Regions from separate parts of the Pseudomonas sp. AC136 genome, predicted to be linked through region 2. Evidence: predicted binding sites of a transcription regulator. Region 2 holds the regulator's gene; each other region holds the start of a gene.
What was found. The regulator FliA, encoded in region 2, starts transcription of late flagellar genes. The targets are predictions, from matches to a motif close to CTAAAGTTTNNNNNNNNNNNGCCGNTAA.

Region 1 (4,705 bases), 2.2 Mb from region 2:
GAAGTACGCTTCCAGGTTCGGCATGTAGCGGTAGAGGAAGCGGCGGTCCTGGCCGATGCTGTTGCCGCAGATCGGCGATTTGCCTTTCGGTATCCACTGTTCCAGGAATGCGATGGTCTGGGCTTCGGCTTCCTGGGCGCTGATCTTGCTGTCGCGCACGCGTTGGGTCAGGCCGCTTTCGCCGTGGGTGCGGGTGCACCATTCGTCCATGGCCGCCAAGGTTTCATCACTCTGGTGCACCGCAATCACCGGCCCTTCGGCCAGCACGTTGAGGTTGCTGTCGGTGACGATCGTCGCCATTTCAATGATTACGTCGGTTTCAGGATCCAGGCCGGTCATTTCCAGGTCGATCCAAATAAGATTCTGCGGGTTTTGCATGGTGCGGCTCCTCTGCGTAGCTGCGCAGTTTAGCTCAGCCATGGCGCGCGGCGGCGATCTCGGGCGGCGTGCTAAACTCGCCGGCCATCTGCATCGTTGCAGGCAGCGCAGCTCGCGCTCGCCAATTTGTTGCTTATTTAATCGGAAGTCCCATGGCCAAACGCCAGCTCAACCGTCGTCAAAATTGGCGCATCGAGAAGATTCAAGGCGAGCGCGCCGCCCGCGCCGCCAAGCGGGAGTCGCAATCACTGGAGGCACTGGAAGGCGGCGATCTCGGCCCCGAGCAGGTGGGACTGGTGATTGCGCACTTCGGCGTACAAGTTGAAGTCGAGGCGCGTGACGGCGAATTGGCCGGACAGGTTTTCCGCTGCCACCTACGGGCCAACCTGCCAACGCTGGTGACCGGCGACCAAGTGGTGTGGCGCGCCGGCAACCAGGGCATCGGCGTGATCGTGGCGCAATTGCCCCGTCACACCGAACTGTGCCGGCCCGACACCCGCGGCCAGCTGAAGCCGGTGGCCGCTAACGTCGACCTGATCGTCATCGTCTTCGCGCCGCTGCCCGAACCTCACGCCAACCTCATCGACCGCTATTTGGTAGCAGCCGAACACGCCGGCATTCGGCCGTTGCTGCTGCTCAACAAAGCCGACCTGATCGATGATAAAAACGCCGTGGCGCTTAACGCGCTGCTCGGCGTGTATCGGCAGTTGGGTTATCCGTTGTTGGAAGTATCCGCCCACCACGGCAACGGCATGCAGTTGTTGCAGGCCGAGCTGGATGGACACGTGAGCGTGTTTGTGGGGCAGTCAGGTGTGGGCAAGTCGTCGCTGGTCAACAGCTTGCTGCCGGAAGTCGACACCCGCGTCGGCCCGCTGTCCGAGCTGACTGGCAAGGGCACGCACACCACGACCACGGCGCGCTTGTTCCACTTCCCCAACGGCGGCGAGTTGATCGACTCGCCGGGCATTCGCGAATTTGGTTTGGTGCACGTCAGCCGCGATGACGTCGAAGCCGGCTTTATCGAGTTCCACGACCTGCTGGGCCAATGCCGCTTCCGCGACTGCAAGCACGACCGCGAGCCGGGCTGCGCACTGCTCAAAGCGCTGGAAGACGGGCGCATCCAGCCGCAGCGAATGGCGAGCTATCGGCACATTATCTCGACCCTTCCCGAGTCGGATTACTGAAACAAAAAGGCCGCGTCGATACGCGGCCTTTTACGTTGGGTTCGGCACTCAGTTTTCCCGCGCCTGATCCACGCGCAACGCACCGTTATCAAACACGTTGAGCTTTTCGCGAAATTGCTCTGGCGAGGTTTGCGCGCCGGGCGCGGTTCCGGTCGGCGCGGGAGAGGCGCCAGGCGCAGGCGCTGCGCCGGGTACGGCCGGAGCGCCTTCGACTGGCGGCGCCTCACCCTCTTCACCGCCCTGCTCGCCTTCAATAGCGCGCTGAGCCTTTTTGGTCAGCACGATGATGTCGATCCGACGATTCACCGGGTTCATGGGGTCTTCGCGATCAAACAGCGCCGAGGAGGCGTAGCCGACCACGCGAGCGATTTGCTCTTCCGGGTAACTGCCTGCCACCAAGGTGCGCCGCGCCGCGTTGGCGCGCTCGGCCGACAGCTCCCAGTTGCCGTAATCACCACGGCCTACGAACGGCTTGGCATCGGTGTGGCCGCTGACGCTGATCTTGTTAGGCACCGCCTTGATGGTGTCCGCCATGGCGATGAGGATGTCTTCGAAGTACGTTTGCAAGCGCGCGCTGCCACTGTCGAACATCGGTCGGTTGGCGGCGTCCATGATCTGAATGCGCAGGCCGTCCTGAGTGATCTCGAACAGAATCTGATCCTTGAAGCGCTGCAACTGCGGGTTCTCGTTGACCTTATTTTGCAGTTCTTGCAGCAGCAGTTCCAGGCGCTCTTTTTCCAGTTTTTCGGCGATGTTTTCCGCTTGCGTTTCGCTCGGAGAAATATCGCTTTCGGTATCGGACGCGGTGTCGGTGGCAGCCTTGGCGTCTTTCACGTCGGGATTGAGCGTTTTGTCCGGCGCCGGCGTTGGCGTGCCGCCCAGGTCAATCACATAGGGGCTGGCGCTTTCACTGAAACCGACGGGGTCCTGGAAATAACCGGAGATGGCCTTCTTCTGCTCTGGCGTGGCCGAGGACATCAGCCACAGCACCAGGAAGAACGCCATCATGGCAACGGCGAAGTCCGCGAAGGCAATTTTCCATGCGCCACCGTGGTGGCCGGCGGCAAATTTCTTGACGCGTTTAACGATGATGGGTTGGTTGTTGTCCATCTATCAGCGACCGCGAATCGCTTGTTCCAGCTCGCTGAAACTGGGTCGATGCGCCGGGAACAACACTTTACGGCCGAACTCCACCGCCAGCGACGGCGGCATGCCCGAGGCCGATGCAACCAACGAAGCCTTGATGGCTTCGTACACGTTCAGCTCTTCCTTGGCATCGTGCTCAAGGCAAGTGGCCAAGGGTCCGAAGAAGCCATACGCGGCGAGAATACCGAGGAACGTACCCACCAGCGCCGCGCCCACGTGTTGGCCCAAGGCCGATTGCTCAACCTGCCCCAACAGGGCCATGGTCACCACGATACCGAGTACCGCTGCCACGATACCGAAACCGGGCAAGCCGTCGGCGATGCGGGTTACGGCGTGGGAGTTGTGTTCGAGTTCTTCTTTAAGGCTGCCCAATTCCATGTCGAACAGGCCTTCGAGTTCATGCGGGGCCATGTTGCCGGACGACATGATGCGCAAGTAGTCGCAGACAAAAGCGGTCATGCCGGCGTCTTTGAGCAGGCCTGGGTATTTGCTGAAAATAGCGCTGGCGGCGGGGTCTTCAACGTCGGCCTCGATGGCCATCATGCCCTCGCGGCGACTCTTGTTGAGGATCTCGTAAAGCATGCTCAACACTTCCAGATAGAAAGCGTGAGTAAAACGGTTGCCGAACATTTTCAGTGCTTTTTTGAACACTGACATGAAGGTGCTGCCGGGGTTGGCTTGCAGAAACGCACCCAATGCCGCACCACCGATAATCATCACCTCGAAGGGCTGAATAAGCGCCGCGATTTTACCGTGGGATAAAACGTACCCGCCCAGTACCGACGCGAACACAACGATGATGCCGATGATTTTTGCCATATAAGGATTACTTAGAAAGTCAGGAAGACGCAGCCAATGAGAGGGGCATAAAAATCACCCCTTCTAATTATCGGAACTTATACGCCAGACTATAGCCAGTTAAGGTTAAAAGCCAATGGGCTCACAACAACATGCCGACCTTGCCACCCGTACCATCAAGCCTGAAAACCTGGCTTAAGCACCTCGACAGTGTTCGTCTGCCAATACTGGCGACGACCCACGAACGGGTTCGGCGTTCCCTGCTTAATAGCAGCAGTTCGTTGCGCGATGTCGCCAATGTGATCGAAGCGAGCCCCTCGCTTGCCCTGTTGGTTTTGCGTGAAGCCAACCGAAGCAACAACAGCTTGAGCGAGCCGGCGGAGAGTCTCGAAATCGCCATCACGCGCCTGGGTTTGAAGCGCACCGAAGACCTTCTAAATATGTTGCCGGTGATTGCCGAGGAAAAAATCCCCAAGGCACTCCGGCAAATCCAGCTCATCAGTCAGCACGCCTCGCAGCAGGCCAGCGGTTTGTTTGCCAATCGCCTGGCGCGGCTGTGGCAGGAAATCCACTGGAGCAGCTTGCTGTTTTTGTCGCCACTCTGGCCGCTGGCGGCGGCGCATCCCGAGCTGGTGGATAAATGGGAACAGCGGGTGCTCGGCAAGGGCGAGCCGACCCACAAGGTCGAGCGCGAACTGTTCGGCGTCACGCTACCCACGCTCTGCCTGGCACTTGCTGAGCAGTGGCGCCTGCCGGAATGGATCATCCAAGCGTATCGCCTGCTCGCGACCGATCGCCGCCTGCTGGCGAAAGCGCTTCACATCGCACGTAATAATCAAGAGCCGCTGCATCAGCAACAGTTACTCGACGCCGACCCGGCGCTGTCGCGCTGGCTGACGCATCCGGGCAACACCATTTTATTTGCCAATGCTTTAGCGCTGAGTTCCCACCAAGCCTGGGACTGCCCGCACAGCTTGCGTTGGCAGCGCATCACCGCGCTTTATTTGCAGCTGCCGCTGGCAGATCTTCAGCAACTGACGCACCAACAAGCAGTCACCAGTGCGCGGCAATTTCCCGGAACCGATTTATGGCACCCGGCTCATGCCCTGCTCTGGCCGTGGGATGCCCGTCACCTGCAAGCCATAGCTGAACCCGCGCCGCCGCCGAAGGACACCTCGCCCGCGTGGCAACAGTACTGC
Region 2 (4,705 bases):
CCGATATGCGTCAAGTCATGAAGTTGGTTCGCGATGAGCTGGGCGCCGATGCGTCCATCATCGGCACGCGCCGTGTCGCCGGAGGCGTGGAACTGACCGCGGCCCTGGACTACCAGGCGCCGGTGATGCCTGCCCGCCAGCCGAACCCTGAGCTTGAGAACGAGCTGCGTCGCACGCAGTCGATGCTGGTGTCGGCGCAAGCCGATCTGGCGACCCGTGTGGCCGGCGAAAAAATGAAAGACGGCCAGTTGTTCGCCAATGAATCGATCGTTGCGCCAGAATTGCCGGCCTCGTTCGTGCGCCCAGAGCGGCCAAAACCGGCTGCCGCGCCTGCGCCAGAACCTGCGAAGGCGGTGGCAACCGACCAGCGCAGCCTTGATGCCATGCGTTTCGAATTGAACGGCCTGCGCGAGCTGATTGAAGTGCAACTGGGCTCGATGGCCTGGGGTCAGATGCAAAGTCGCCGTCCGCAACAGGCTGCGCTGTGGCGTCGTCTGCAACGCATGGGCTTGCCGGCAGAATTGTCGCGCGTGTTGTTGGAACGGGTGTCTGCCGTGTCCGAGCAGCGTCAGGCCTGGCGCATGATTCTTGCGCACCTGGCACACGCGATCAAAACGCCGAAAGTCGAGCCGCTGGAAGAGGGCGGGGTGATCGCGCTGGTTGGCCCGGCTGGTATGGGTAAAACCACTACACTGGCAAAAATGGCGGCGCGTTATGTTTTGAAATACGGCGCGCAACACGTGGCGCTGGTGAGCATGGACAGCTACCGCATCGGTGCTCAGGAACAGCTGAAAACCTTGGGCCGCATTCTTAATGTGTCAGTGACCCAGGTGGACCCCGGTACCTCGTTGACCCAAGCGCTGGAGCCGTTGGCGCGCAAGCGTGTGGTGCTGATCGATACCGCTGGCTTGCCGGGCAATGATCCGGCGCTGCACATGCAGTTGGAAACCTTGGCGGGTCGTGGGGTCAAATCGAAAAATTATCTGGTGCTGGCCGCTACCAGCCAGAGCCAAGTGCTCAAGGCGGCCTACCATAGCTATAAGCGTTGCGGTCTGACTGGCTGTATTCTTACCAAGGCCGATGAAGCGACCAGTTTGGGCGAGGTTTTAAGTCTGGCTATAAGCCAGCATCTACCGGTAGCCTATCTGGCAGACGGTCCGCGCATTCCAGATGACTTGCACGTTCCACGCAGTCATCAGTTGGTGAGCCGCGCCGTGAGTTTGCAGGCGCCTCAGGAGCCCAGCGAAGACGCCATGGCCGACATGTTCGCCGGGCTGTACCAGAACCCGGCGCGTCGCGCAGGCTGATTCGCTGTAGAGCAAGGCAGTAACGAAATTTAGTCGTTCAGGTGGGCCCGGTGCCGGGCCTGAACGTAATCAGCCAAGTGGCCTCAGTCGAGCTAGACAAGGTGTGTAGATAACATGGGTATGCATCCCGTACAGGTGATCGCGGTGACTGGCGGCAAGGGTGGCGTCGGCAAGACCAATGTATCGGTCAATCTTTCCCTGGCCCTGGCTGACCTCGGTCGGCGTGTGATGCTGATGGACGCCGACCTGGGCCTGGCTAACGTCGACGTGCTGTTGGGCCTGTCGGCCAAGCGCACCCTGGCCGACGTCATCAGTGGCGAATGCGAACTGCGCGACGTGCTGCTGCAAGGGCCGGGCGGCATCCGCATCGTGCCGGCAGCCTCTGGCACGCAAAGCATGGTGCAGCTCACGCCCATGCAACACGCTGGCCTGATTCAGGCGTTCAGCGACATCAGTGACAACCTCGACGTATTGGTGATCGACACCGCCGCCGGTATCGGCGATGCGGTGGTGAGCTTTGTGCGCGCGGCCCAGGAAGTGATTGTGGTGGTGTGCGATGAGCCCACTTCCATCACCGACGCCTACGCCCTGATCAAACTGCTGAACCGCGACCACGGCATGAGCCGTTTCCGCGTACTCGCCAATATGGCGCACAGCCCACAGGAAGGTCGCAACCTCTTTGCTAAGCTGACCAAAGTGACTGATCGTTTCCTCGACGTCGCCTTGCAATACGTCGGCGCTGTGCCTTACGACGAGTCGGTACGCAAGGCGGTACAGAAGCAACGCGCAGTTTATGAGGCCTTCCCTCGCTCCAAGTGCGCGCTGGCATTCAAGGCCATCGCGCAGAAGGTCGACACCTGGCCGTTACCAGCCAATCCGCGTGGGCACTTGGAGTTCTTCGTGGAGCGTCTGGTCCAGCAACCGCTTGCTGATACGGCCGTATGACATCAGGCAATGGGCTCCGTATGTATAGCAAGGCACAGGCGCAGGACTCCCAGCACCAGTTGATCGAGCGTTACGCGCCTCTGGTCAAACGCATCGCCTACCACTTGCTGGCACGTTTGCCGGCAAGCGTGCAGGTGGAAGATCTGATCCAGGCCGGCATGATCGGTCTGCTTGAAGCGTCAAAGAAATACGACTCCAGCAAAGGCGCCAGTTTTGAAACTTTCGCCGGCATTCGCATACGTGGATCTATGCTGGATGAGGTACGCAAGGGCGATTGGGCACCGCGTTCGGTGCACCGCAACAGTCGCATGGTCAGTGACGCAATCCGAAAAATTGAAGCCCGAACGGGTAGAGACGCTAAAGATCAAGAAGTTGCGGCCGAACTCCAATTGAGTCTCGAGGATTACTACGGCATTCTTGGCGACACTTTGGGCAGCCGCTTGTTCAGTTTCGACGACCTTCTTCAGGACGGCGAGCACACAGGTCTGCGTGAAGACGCTGGCATTACCCACTTCGAGCCTTCGCGCGATCTGGAAGATGAACGCTTCCAATCGGCATTGGCGGCGGCCATCTCTGGACTGCCTGAACGTGAACAGTTGGTGTTGTCGCTGTATTACGACGAAGAACTGAATCTCAAGGAAATTGGCGAAGTGCTGGGGGTCAGCGAATCGCGGGTCAGCCAGTTGCATAGCCAGTGTGCCGCTCGTTTGCGTGCACGCTTGAGCGAGTGGCGCGCTAGCTGAGCGGCACTGCCAGTTTCTCGATTCAACGCGCATCCAGGTGCTGGGTGCGTTTAGGACTGTACGGAGGTCGACTTGGACAAAAACATGAAAATCCTCATCGTTGACGACTTCTCAACGATGCGACGGATCATCAAGAACCTCTTGCGTGACTTGGGATTCACCAACACCGCTGAGGCTGATGACGGAACCACCGCTTTACCCATGCTGCAAAGCGGCAGCTTCGACTTTCTCGTCACTGACTGGAACATGCCGGGTATGACCGGTATCGACCTGTTGCGTGCGGTTCGCGCCGATGACCGTCTCAAGCACCTGCCGGTGCTGATGGTGACCGCCGAGGCCAAGCGCGATCAGATTATCGAAGCGGCGCAGGCCGGGGTGAATGGCTACGTAGTGAAGCCGTTCACAGCTCAAGTGCTGAAAGAGAAGATCGAAAAAATCTTCGAGCGTGTTAACGGCTGATCCCGGCCGTGGGGGCAATATGGCGCACGACGATCTACCCATGGGCGACCTTGAGTCGTCCCTAAAATCCAATGCCCGCGAGCTCGTTGATAGCCTTGAAAAAGGTAATTTTGGCGAAGCGGTGCAGCTCATTCATGAGCTCAACAAAGTGCGTGATCGTGGTCTTTACCACGAAGTGGGAAAACTGACGCGTGAGCTGCACAACGCCATCGTCAACTTCCAACTTGACCCACGCGTTCCACATGCCAAGGAAGTGTCGCAAATCACCGATGCCACCGAACGCCTGAACTATGTCGTGACGATGACCGAGAAAGCGGCCAATCGCACCATGGATCTGGTGGAGCAGAGTGCGCCGCTGGTTAACGATCTCAACGATGAAGCCACTGCGCTGGGCGCCGACTGGGGTCGCTTTATGCGCCGCGAGTTGGGTGCCGAAGCGTTCCGCGAATTGGCCAAACGCATCGAACTGTTTCTCGCCCGAAGCGAACGTGACAGCAGCAAATTGTCGGGGCACCTCAACGACATTTTGCTCGCCCAGGATTACCAGGACCTCACCGGTCAGGTGATCAAGCGCGTTACGCAACTGGTTACCGAAGTGGAAAGCAACCTGCTGAAACTGGTGCTTATGGCCAGCCAAGTGGACCGTTTCGCAGGTATCGAGCACGACCATGCCGTGCTGCGCGCCGAGCAAGAACAACAAAAAGAGCCTTCTCATGGTGAAGGTCCGCAGATTCATGCCGATAAGCGTGAAGACGTCGCTTCCAATCAGGACGACGTGGACGATCTGCTATCAAGCTTGGGATTCTAGGGAGCACACAGATGAGCTTCGGCGCCGATGAAGAAATCCTCCAGGACTTCCTGGTAGAGGCCGGCGAAATTCTTGAGCAGTTATCGGAACAATTGGTCGAGCTGGAAAGCCGCCCGGATGATTCCAATCTGCTCAATGCGATTTTCCGCGGATTCCACACCGTCAAAGGTGGCGCCGGCTTCCTCCAGCTCAATGAGCTGGTGGAGTGCTGCCACATTGCCGAAAACGTGTTCGACATCCTGCGCAAGGGTGAGCGGCGCGTTGACTCGGAATTGATGGACGTCGTTCTCGAAGCTCTTGATGCCGTCAACGGCATGTTTTCTGAAGTGCGCGAACGCACCACGCCGACACCGGCTACGCCAGAGCTGTTGGCGGCGCTGGCGCGTTTGGCCGAGCCGCAGAGCGCCGCAGAATTGGCCGGTGCGACTGCCGAACCAGAGGCT
Region 3 (4,705 bases), 2.1 Mb from region 2:
TGCGTCATTACGTTCAGCACGCCATTGGCGCTGTTTTGCAGGCGCTGAATAATGTTCTGGATTTCAGCCGTGCTGGCTGCTGTTTTCTGCGCCAGGTTGCGCACTTCGTCTGCCACTACGGCAAAGCCGCGACCTTGCTCGCCCGCCCGCGCGGCTTCAATAGCGGCGTTCAGGGCCAATAGGTTGGTTTGCTCGGCAATGCTGCGAATGACCGTGAGCACCGAGCCCACCTGCTGGGTTTCTTCTTCCAATTGCTCCATGGCCTGAACCGAGCCCATGACGCTACTGCCCAGGTCGCTGATGCTGGAGGACAGGCTGCCGATGTTCTGGCGCGCGCTTTCGGCTTGTTTCGACGCCGCGCCCGCCTCGTGGGAGGCCTGTTGCGAACGCTGCGCCACTTCCTGAATGCTGCCGGTCATGGTGGCAATGTCGCGGCTGATGGAGTCGGTGTGACCCTGCTGCGAGCGGGCGTTTTCTTCGGCGCCCTGGGTTAGCCGGTACAGTTCCTTGGACATATCGCCCAGTGGGCTGGCGGCATTGACGATCTGGCGGATGGTGCCTTGCAGCTTGTCGAGGAAACCGTTGAACAGTTTGATCATCACGCCGATTTCGTCGTTCGTTTCCACCGTTACGCGGCGTGTGAGATCGCCGTCGCCGCTGGCAATGGCTTTCAACGAGTCGATCACGCCATGGATGTTGCTCATGACGCTGCGAATGACCATCACCGAACCGATGCTGACCAGCAAAATGAGCGCGATGCTCAGGCCGTAACCGACGCGAGTGGTGGTGGCATTGTCAGTGCGGGTTTGCGCCAGGCTGGTCTGGAAATCGTCATAGGCGTGGGCGCGAAACTGCTCGCCGGCTTTCTGCGCCAGTTGCAGGTCGTTGGCCATGCGGTCGAGGTTGGCGCGCAGGTCTTCAAAGGCTGTGCCCTTGAGCAGTTGTTCGGTGGCCGAGAAGGCGTTGTCGGCATAGCTCTTTACGGCGGCGGTCCAGGCACGTAACTCATCGCGTCGTTGCGGCTGATCGTTCACCAACGTCTGCAGGGCTTGCTGCTTGACGTTGATTTCGTCGATCACTTTGCGAGCGTCGTTGAGCGTTTCCATTTCGCCGGCCGCAACGGCGCTATTGAGCAGGCCGGGGATACGGGAAAACTGGAAGATCACCGCGTCGGCGTTTTCCAGTGTCGGGTAGCTCTGTTTTTCCAGCGCGACGAGGCGGGTGTCGTTATTGCTCAGTTGAATGCCGGTGTAGACCACGAAGAGCAGCAGGCCGATAAGCGCCACGGCGGGCGGCAGGGAAAGCTTCAACGTCAGCGACATATTTTTGAACATGGACTTGTTTCCAGACTGCGGCAGAGGAAAAGTTTCCAAATGAAACTAATTATCTTTTATTGGTCACGAGCTGACCATTGTATAGGTCGTGGTACATTTTTATCGGCATTTAGCTGGGCGGCTTAAGTTTTCCGTATGCCCGCTGGTCCGGTTGTATGTAGGGCTTTTCCGGGATGGGTGCAGGGCCAGGTGCCATCAGGCAGCTATCGCCGAGGAATACCCATAAAAAAACGCCCCGAAGGGCGTTTTTTTTGTGCCGCTGTCGAGTGAATTACAGGCCGTTTTTGGCTTTGAATTCACGACGACGACGGTGCAGAACCGGCTCGGTGTAGCCGTTCGGTTGCTTGGCGCCTTCGATCACCAACTCCAGGGCAGCCTGGAAGGCGATGTTGTCATCGAAGTTCGGAGCCAGCGGACGGTACAGCGGGTCGTTGGCGTTCTGACGGTCAACCACGGGCGCCATGCGCTTGAGGCTGGCCACAATCTGCTCTTCGCTGGCGATGCCATGGCGCAGCCAGTTGGCGAGCAATTGGCTGGAAATACGCAGGGTGGCGCGGTCTTCCATCAGGCCAACGTCGTTGATGTCCGGCACTTTCGAGCAGCCGACGCCTTGGTCGATCCAGCGCACTACGTAACCCAGAATGCCCTGCGAGTTGTTGTCCAGTTCGTTCTGGATTTCATCTGCAGACCAGTTGGTGTTAGCCGCCAGCGGGATGGTCAGGATGTCGTCAATCGAGGCACGCTCACGCTTGGCCAGTTCGGCCTGACGGGCGAACACGTCAACCTTGTGGTAGTGCAGCGCGTGCAACGCAGCGGCGGTCGGCGACGGCACCCAGGCGGTGTTGGCGCCGGCCAGCGGGTGAGCGATTTTCTGTTCGAGCATGCCGGCCATCAGGTCGGGCATGGCCCACATGCCTTTACCGATCTGGGCGCGACCTTGCAGGCCGGTGGCCAGGCCGATGTCGACGTTCCAGTTCTCGTAGGCGGCGATCCACTTCTCGGCTTTCATGGCGGCCTTGCGCACAACCGGGCCGGCTTCCATGGAGGTGTGGATTTCGTCACCGGTGCGGTCGAGGAAGCCGGTGTTGATGAACACCACGCGCTCGCTGGCGGCTTTGATGCACGCCTTCAGGTTGACGGTGGTGCGGCGCTCTTCGTCCATGATGCCGACTTTCAGGGTGTTGCGTGGCAAGCCCAGAACGTCTTCGACGCGGGTGAAGATTTCGCTGGTGAAGGCGACTTCTTCCGGGCCGTGCATTTTTGGCTTAACGATGTACACCGAGCCGGTACGGGTGTTCTTGCGGCTGGTGTTGCCGTTGAGGTTGTGCACCGCGATCAGGCTGGTGAACAGTGCATCCTGGATGCCTTCCGGAATTTCGTTGCCTTGGGCATCGAGAATGGCCGGGTTGGTCATCAGGTGGCCGACGTTACGCACGAACAACAGGCTGCGACCGTGCAGGGTCAGCTCGCTGCCGTCGGTCTTGGTGTAGACGCGGTCGGGGTTCATGGTGCGGGTGAAGGTGGTGCCGCCCTTGGCCACTTCTTCGGCCAGGTCGCCCTTCATCAGGCCGAGCCAGTTGCGGTAGATGACGGTTTTGTCGTCTGCATCCACGGCGGCTACGGAGTCTTCGCAGTCCATGATGGTGGTCAGCGCCGCTTCCATCAGCACGTCTTTCACGCCGGCCGCGTCGGTCTGGCCGATGGGGCTGGAGGCGTCGATCTGAATTTCGAAGTGCAGGCCGTTGTGCTTGAGCAGCACGGCTACGGGTGCATTGGCCGGACCTTGGAAACCGATCAGTTGCGCATCGTCGCGCAGGCCAGTGTTGCTGCCGCCTTTGAGGCCGACCACCAGCTTGCCGTCGATGATTTTGTAGGCGGTGGAATCAACGTGCGAGCCGGCAGCCAGCGGCGCGGCGTCGTCCAGGAACGCGCGGGCGAAGGCGATTACCTTGTCACCGCGAACCTTGTTGTAGCCCTTGCCTTTCTCGGCGCCGCCTTCTTCGCTGATCGCGTCGGTGCCATACAGCGCATCGTAGAGCGAACCCCAGCGGGCGTTGGAAGCGTTGAGGGCGAAACGCGCGTTCATCACCGGCACTACCAGCTGCGGGCCGGCCATGTGGGCGATTTCTTCATCGACGTTTTGGGTGGTGGCTTGGAAATCTGCAACTTCTGGCAGCAGGTAACCAATGTCTTGCAGGAAGGCTTTGTAAGCCACGGCGTCATGCGCCTGACCAGCACGTGCCTGGTGCCAGGCGTCGATCTTGGCCTGCAACTCATCACGTTTGGCGAGTAGTGCGTGGTTCTTCGGTGCGAGGTCATTGATGACGCTCTCTGCACCTTTCCAGAACTGCTCGGCAGAAATCCCGGTGCCGGGAATAGCTTCGTTGTTTACGAAGTCGAACAGGACTTTGGCGACCTGCAGGCCACCGACTTGAACGCGCTCAGTCATTACTTGCCTCTCTGCTCAGCTCTTAGCTGTACTCAATAGCTCACTGCGGATAGCCCTGTACGGACCCGGCGTTGGCCGTCTTGTAGTCCGAGGCGCGGCATACTACATCATGATCGGTGGAAAATCAGCGGGCATGCGTCGAACTGCGACCAGCTATGGCCTCGGCAGTCACAACGGGGGCGCGGATGTTCTCAAAAAAGTGCGCTTTTGTTCCACAAAAATCTTCGTTTCGTACACGATTTTGTAGTGTTACTACCTTTTTCGCCTTGCTCGACAGCGCTCGTAGGCTTTTGCCTATACTCGCGCAAGCCCTTTAGGAGCGCCATGTATGCCCGTTCACGCCGTCCAAACCCGCGACCTTGACGACCTCGCCTCGTTGTTCGCCGGTTATCTTGAGTTCTATCAGGTGCCGCGTCCGCTGGATGAGATTCGAGGCTTTCTCGCCGCTCGTCTGCATAAGGGTGATTCCACCGTATTACTGGCGCGTGACGAGGCCGGTGCGGCCCAGGGCTTCGTGCAGCTTTATCCCTTTCATTCCTCTTTGGCCCTGGCGCCTGCGTTGTTGCTCAGCGATTTGTTCGTAAGCCCGTCGGCCCGCCGCCAAGGTGTAGGCGAACTGCTGATGAACGCTGCCCGCGCCCATGCCGAAGCAAGCGGCGCCTGCGGCTTGCAGTTGGAAACCGCGAAAACCAATCTGGCTGGCCAGGCGTTGTACGAAAGCCTGGGTTATGTGAAAGACGAGGTGTACCTGACCTACTGGCTCAGCCTGACCTGACAGCGCTTTTTGTAGGAGCCAGCTTGCTGGCGAACCCTGCAATCACCGATTTCGAATTGCGTTCGCCCCTTTCGCCAGCAAGCTGGCTCCTACGATGTGGCGGACGCCGCGTTAATCACAGCAAGGAGTTAACCGTGAAGCATTTGG
Region 4 (4,705 bases), 5.0 Mb from region 2:
AGACCATTGGCCTGTACAACAGCAAAGCCAAGAACGTGATCGAAACGTGCCGGCGCCTTATCGAGCTACACGGCAGCCAGGTGCCGGAAGACCGCGAAGCGCTGGAAGCCTTGCCAGGCGTGGGCCGCAAGACCGCTAACGTGGTGCTCAACACCGCGTTCCGGCAACTGGCGATGGCCGTGGACACGCACATTTTTCGCGTCAGCAACCGCACCAACATCGCGCCGGGCAAAAACGTGGTGGAGGTGGAGAAGAAACTGCTGAAGTTTGTGCCCAAGGATTTTCTGATGGATGCGCACCATTGGCTGATTTTGCACGGCCGTTATGTGTGCCTCGCCCGCAGGCCACGGTGTGGTAGCTGTCGGATTGAAGACCTGTGCGAGTACAAAGCCAAAACCTCGGACGATTGACTTTTTAATGTTCCTACTATCGCTCGATTGAAAAAATCTTTTTTACCCGTCCCGAATTTGCCTATATAAGGTGCGCCAATGGCCCTGTAGCCGGAGTGGACGTCAATGAGCACTAGCAAAGAAGAACTGGAACTCGACGAAGACGTAGTAAGTGACGAAAGCGAGGAAGTGGTGGAAGCACCGGTTGAGGTGGCAAAAACCAACCTGACCAAGCGCCGCATCATCGACAACCTCTTGGAAGAGCGACGGTTGCACAAACAACTGGCCGAATACGATTTTGATTTCTGATCTGCCAATAAAAAGCCCGACATGATGTCGGGCTTTTTATTGGGCGCTACGCCCCTGTTTTGTAGGAGCGACTTCAGTCGCGATGGCCTTTACTCGGTCTGGCGTGAGAGCGCCTTTTCCAGGATCGCGACTGAAGTCGCTCCTACACAGATCAAAAGCATCGCGGCTGATCGGAATGCGGCCCAATCGCTCTAGAGGTCGCCTTGTCAGTCGCCGCGCGAGGGCGACAGCAGTTCAATTTTGTAGCCGTCGGGGTCTTCAACGAAGGCCAGAATGCTGGTGCCATGCTTCATTGGGCCTGGCTCGCGGGTGATTTTTCCGCCACGGGCGCGGATGTCTTCGCAGGCTTTGTAGACGTCGGCCACTTCCAGGGCGATATGACCGTAACCGGTGCCCAGCTCGTAGCTTTCGACGCCCCAGTTGTGGGTCAGCTCGATCACGCTGTTGTCCGCTTCGTTGCCGTAGCCCACGAATGCCAGGGTGAATTGGCCGTCGGGGTAGTCTTTGCGGCGCAGCAGGGTCATGCCCAGCACTTCGGTATAAAACGCGATGGATTTGTCCATATCGCCGACGCGCAGCATGGTGTGCAGCAGTCTCATCAGTCGTTCCTCATCGGTTGCCTGTGACAGGCTTATAAATGCAAACCCCGGCTCGTGGCCGGGGTTTGGTCAGCCGCAAAAGCTTATCAGAACAGCTTGCGACCCTTGTTGGCGGCGATGCGCATGCGCAAGGCGTTCAACTTGATAAACCCAGCCGCGTCGGCCTGGTTGTACGCGCCGCCGTCTTCTTCGAAGGTGGCGATGTTGGCGTCGAACAGCGAGCCTTCGGACTTACGACCAGTGACGATGACGTTGCCTTTGTACAGCTTCAGACGAACCACGCCGTTCACGTGGGCCTGCGATGCGTCGATCATCTGTTGCAGCATCAGACGCTCCGGGCTCCACCAGTAGCCGGTGTAGATCAGGCTGGCGTACTTGGGCATCAGCTCGTCTTTGAGGTGAGCGACTTCGCGGTCCAGGGTGATCGATTCAATGGCGCGGTGAGCACGCAGCATGATGGTGCCGCCGGGCGTCTCGTAGCAGCCACGGGATTTCATGCCGACGTAACGGTTTTCCACGATGTCGAGACGACCAATACCGTTTTCACCGCCGATTTTGTTCAGCGTGGCGAGCACGGTGGCCGGGGACATTTCCACGCCGTCGAGGGCGACGATGTCACCGTTGCGGTAGGTCAGTTCCAAGTAGGTCGGTTTGTCTGGAGCGTTCTCAGGGGAGACGGTCCATTTCCACATGTCTTCTTCGTGCTCGGTCCAGGTGTCTTCCAGCACGCCGCCCTCGTAGGAGATGTGCAGCAAGTTGGCATCCATGGAGTACGGCGATTTCTTCTTGCCGTGACGCTCGATCGGGATGGCGTGCTTTTCGGCGTAGTCCATCAGCTTCTCACGCGAGAGCAAATCCCACTCACGCCACGGAGCGATCACTTTTACGCCAGGCTTCAACGCATAAGCGCCGAGCTCGAAGCGAACCTGGTCGTTGCCTTTGCCGGTGGCGCCGTGGGAAATGGCGTCAGCGCCGGTTTCGTTGGCGATTTCGATCAGACGTTTGGCGATCAGCGGACGGGCGATGGACGTACCCAGCAGGTACTCGCCTTCGTACACGGTGTTGGCGCGGAACATGGGGAAAACGAAGTCGCGAACGAACTCTTCGCGCAGGTCGTCGATGAAGATTTCCTTGACGCCCATGGCCTGTGCCTTGGCACGGGCTGGCTCAACTTCTTCGCCTTGACCGAGATCGGCGGTGAATGTCACCACTTCACATTGATAGGTGTCTTGCAGCCACTTGAGAATCACCGAAGTGTCCAGGCCACCGGAATACGCCAGGACAACCTTCTTTACGTCCGCCATGCCATCACTCCACGGGGTTCTACGGAAAACCCGCGATTCTACTGGCCGCGCCGCACAATTTACAGAGGCGCGACAGCTAATGACGATCAAGCGACGGATTCTTTCGTCTAAACGACGGGAAGCGCACAACCTGCAATCAGGACGTGGCAGCAGGTTTTATCGGCGCGGTCGCGGGAGTGGTGGGCGCTGGCGGCATGGGTTCGCGGGACAAATGCACGGTTACCCGGCGATTTTTCGCACGGTTGGCGGCATTAGTGTTGGGAACCAGCGGATAACGCTCACCGTGGAAGCGAACGACAAACTGGCTTTCAGGGATGCCATTGGCCTTGAAATATTCCTGCACGGCTAACGCGCGACGGCGGGACATATCCAGGTTGGTGAGGCGGTTGCCGCCGTTGTCGGAATGGCCGTCCAGCTCGATATGGTTAACGCTCGGATCAGCCTTGAGGTACTGCAGGATGATTTCCAGCTTGGCGCGAGAAAGTTCATCCAGGTCGGCGCCGCCACCCGGAAAGGCCACTTGCACTTGTTTGATCTGGTCGAAATTGACGGGCAGCAGCTTGGTCGTGCAATCCAGGTAATCGTGGTAGGCCTTGTTGAACTTGACCGGCAGCAGGCGAACTTCAACGCCCTCGCCGCCGTCCGGCATGCGGTGGCGCACTACGGGACTGCGACCTTCCAGTAACCCGGTGAGCATGCGCGCGCCTTGCTGCTGGCTGCTGTTAAAAGGCATGGCGCCGTTGTCGACCGTGACCCGACCCAGATTGATGTCGCCTCGCCCTGGTTGCCACGGTGCTGCGGCAGCAACCAGGGTGGCCGAACCTGCACCCAGCCAGCGTTCGCGGGCTTGCAGGCGGAAAGTGACCTGTTCACCGGCACGGCGGACGAATTGGCCTTGGCCGAAATCGGTGATGTCCTGCGACAAGCGGCACTCGAATTGATCGCCGTCGACCTTCCATTCGACCTTTTCCAGGCGCGTTTGAAACGTGATCGCCATGGCCGGCAGACTGGCGAATAAGCTGAACAAGGCGAGATAGCGCTGGCGCACGGTAGGCTCCATGAAGAATTACGGCGTTCTGAGTGGGGTATCGGTTGGCGTTGGGAAAACTTGATAGCGGGTGCCGCTACCAGGCTTTTCCGGTAGCATTCGCAGCAGTTTTCACCGCACAAATTTCGCTGATCTGGTATCGCCCCCCATGACTGACCGCCTCACCCTGCTGCGTCCGGACGACTGGCATATTCACCTGCGCGACGGCGCGGTGCTGCCTCATACGGTCGCCGACGTCGCGCGCACCTTCGGTCGCGCCATCATCATGCCGAACCTGGTGCCGCCGGTGCGCAACGCCGCCGAAGCCGATGGCTATCGCCAGCGCATTCTTGCCGCCCGCCCGGCCGGCAGCCATTTTGAACCGCTGATGGTGCTGTACCTCACCGACCTCACCAGCCCGGACGATGTTCGCAGCGCCAAGGCATCCGGTTTCGTACACGCCGCCAAGCTGTATCCAGCCGGCGCCACGACCAATTCCGATTCCGGCGTGACCAGCGTCGACAAGATTTTTCACGTGCTCGAAGCCATGGCTGAAGTGGGCTTGCCACTGCTGGTACACGGCGAAGTGACGCGCGGCGAAATCGACGTATTCGATCGCGAAAAGGTGTTTATCGATGAGCACCTGACCCGCGTAGTGGAGCGTTTTCCGACGCTCAAAGTGGTGTTCGAACACATCACCACTGGCGATGCGGTGCAGTTCGTCAACAGCGCCCCAGCCAATGTCGGCGCAACGATCACGGCTCACCACCTGCTGTACAACCGCAACCATATGCTGGTTGGCGGCATTCGCCCGCACTTCTATTGCCTGCCAATTCTCAAGCGCAACGTGCACCAGGAAGCCCTGCTGGACGCCGCCACTAGCGGCAGCGCCAAGTTCTTCCTCGGCACCGACTCGGCGCCCCACGCTCAGCACGCCAAAGAAGCCGCTTGCGGTTGCGCCGGCTGCTACACGGCCTACGCGGCGATTGAGCTGTACGCCGAAGCATTCGAGCAACGTAACGCGCTGGACAAGCTGGAAGGCTTTGCCAGCCAGCACGGCCCGGACTTCTACGGCCT

Region 1: motA (flagellar motor stator protein MotA) is a predicted target of FliA. The motif match lies at 3,595-3,622, and genes of this name have one in related genera.
Region 3: ACZZZU_RS13025 (methyl-accepting chemotaxis protein) is a predicted target of FliA. The motif match lies at 1,434-1,461, and genes of this name have one in related genera.
Region 4: ACZZZU_RS00300 (flagellar protein MotY) is a predicted target of FliA. The motif match lies at 3,687-3,714, and genes of this name have one in related genera.

The regions. Positions count from the first base shown of each region.
Region 1 covers NZ_OZ409865.1:2,799,087-2,803,791, forward strand. The annotation lists gene orn (oligoribonuclease) at 1-378, opposite strand, end outside; gene rsgA (small ribosomal subunit biogenesis GTPase RsgA) at 531-1,562, shown strand; gene motB (flagellar motor protein MotB) at 1,611-2,672, opposite strand; gene motA (flagellar motor stator protein MotA) at 2,676-3,527, opposite strand; gene ACZZZU_RS12650 (HDOD domain-containing protein) at 3,659-4,705, shown strand, end outside.
Region 2 covers NZ_OZ409865.1:5,040,579-5,045,283, forward strand. The annotation lists gene flhF (flagellar biosynthesis protein FlhF) at 1-1,307, shown strand, start outside; gene fleN (flagellar synthesis regulator FleN) at 1,422-2,252, shown strand; gene fliA (RNA polymerase sigma factor FliA) at 2,249-2,995, shown strand; gene ACZZZU_RS22620 (chemotaxis response regulator CheY) at 3,080-3,454, shown strand; gene ACZZZU_RS22625 (protein phosphatase CheZ) at 3,474-4,262, shown strand; gene ACZZZU_RS22630 (chemotaxis protein CheA) at 4,274-4,705, shown strand, end outside.
Region 3 covers NZ_OZ409865.1:2,901,928-2,906,632, reverse strand. The annotation lists gene ACZZZU_RS13025 (methyl-accepting chemotaxis protein) at 1-1,334, opposite strand, end outside; gene ACZZZU_RS13020 (malate synthase G) at 1,606-3,783, opposite strand; gene ACZZZU_RS13015 (GNAT family N-acetyltransferase) at 4,112-4,558, shown strand; gene ACZZZU_RS13010 (ACT domain-containing protein) at 4,693-4,705, shown strand, end outside.
Region 4 covers NZ_OZ409865.1:61,001-65,705, reverse strand. The annotation lists gene nth (endonuclease III) at 1-410, shown strand, start outside; gene ACZZZU_RS00315 (PA3496 family putative envelope integrity protein) at 516-698, shown strand; gene gloA (lactoylglutathione lyase) at 905-1,297, opposite strand; gene ACZZZU_RS00305 (argininosuccinate synthase) at 1,384-2,601, opposite strand; gene ACZZZU_RS00300 (flagellar protein MotY) at 2,738-3,649, opposite strand; gene pyrC (dihydroorotase) at 3,798-4,705, shown strand, end outside.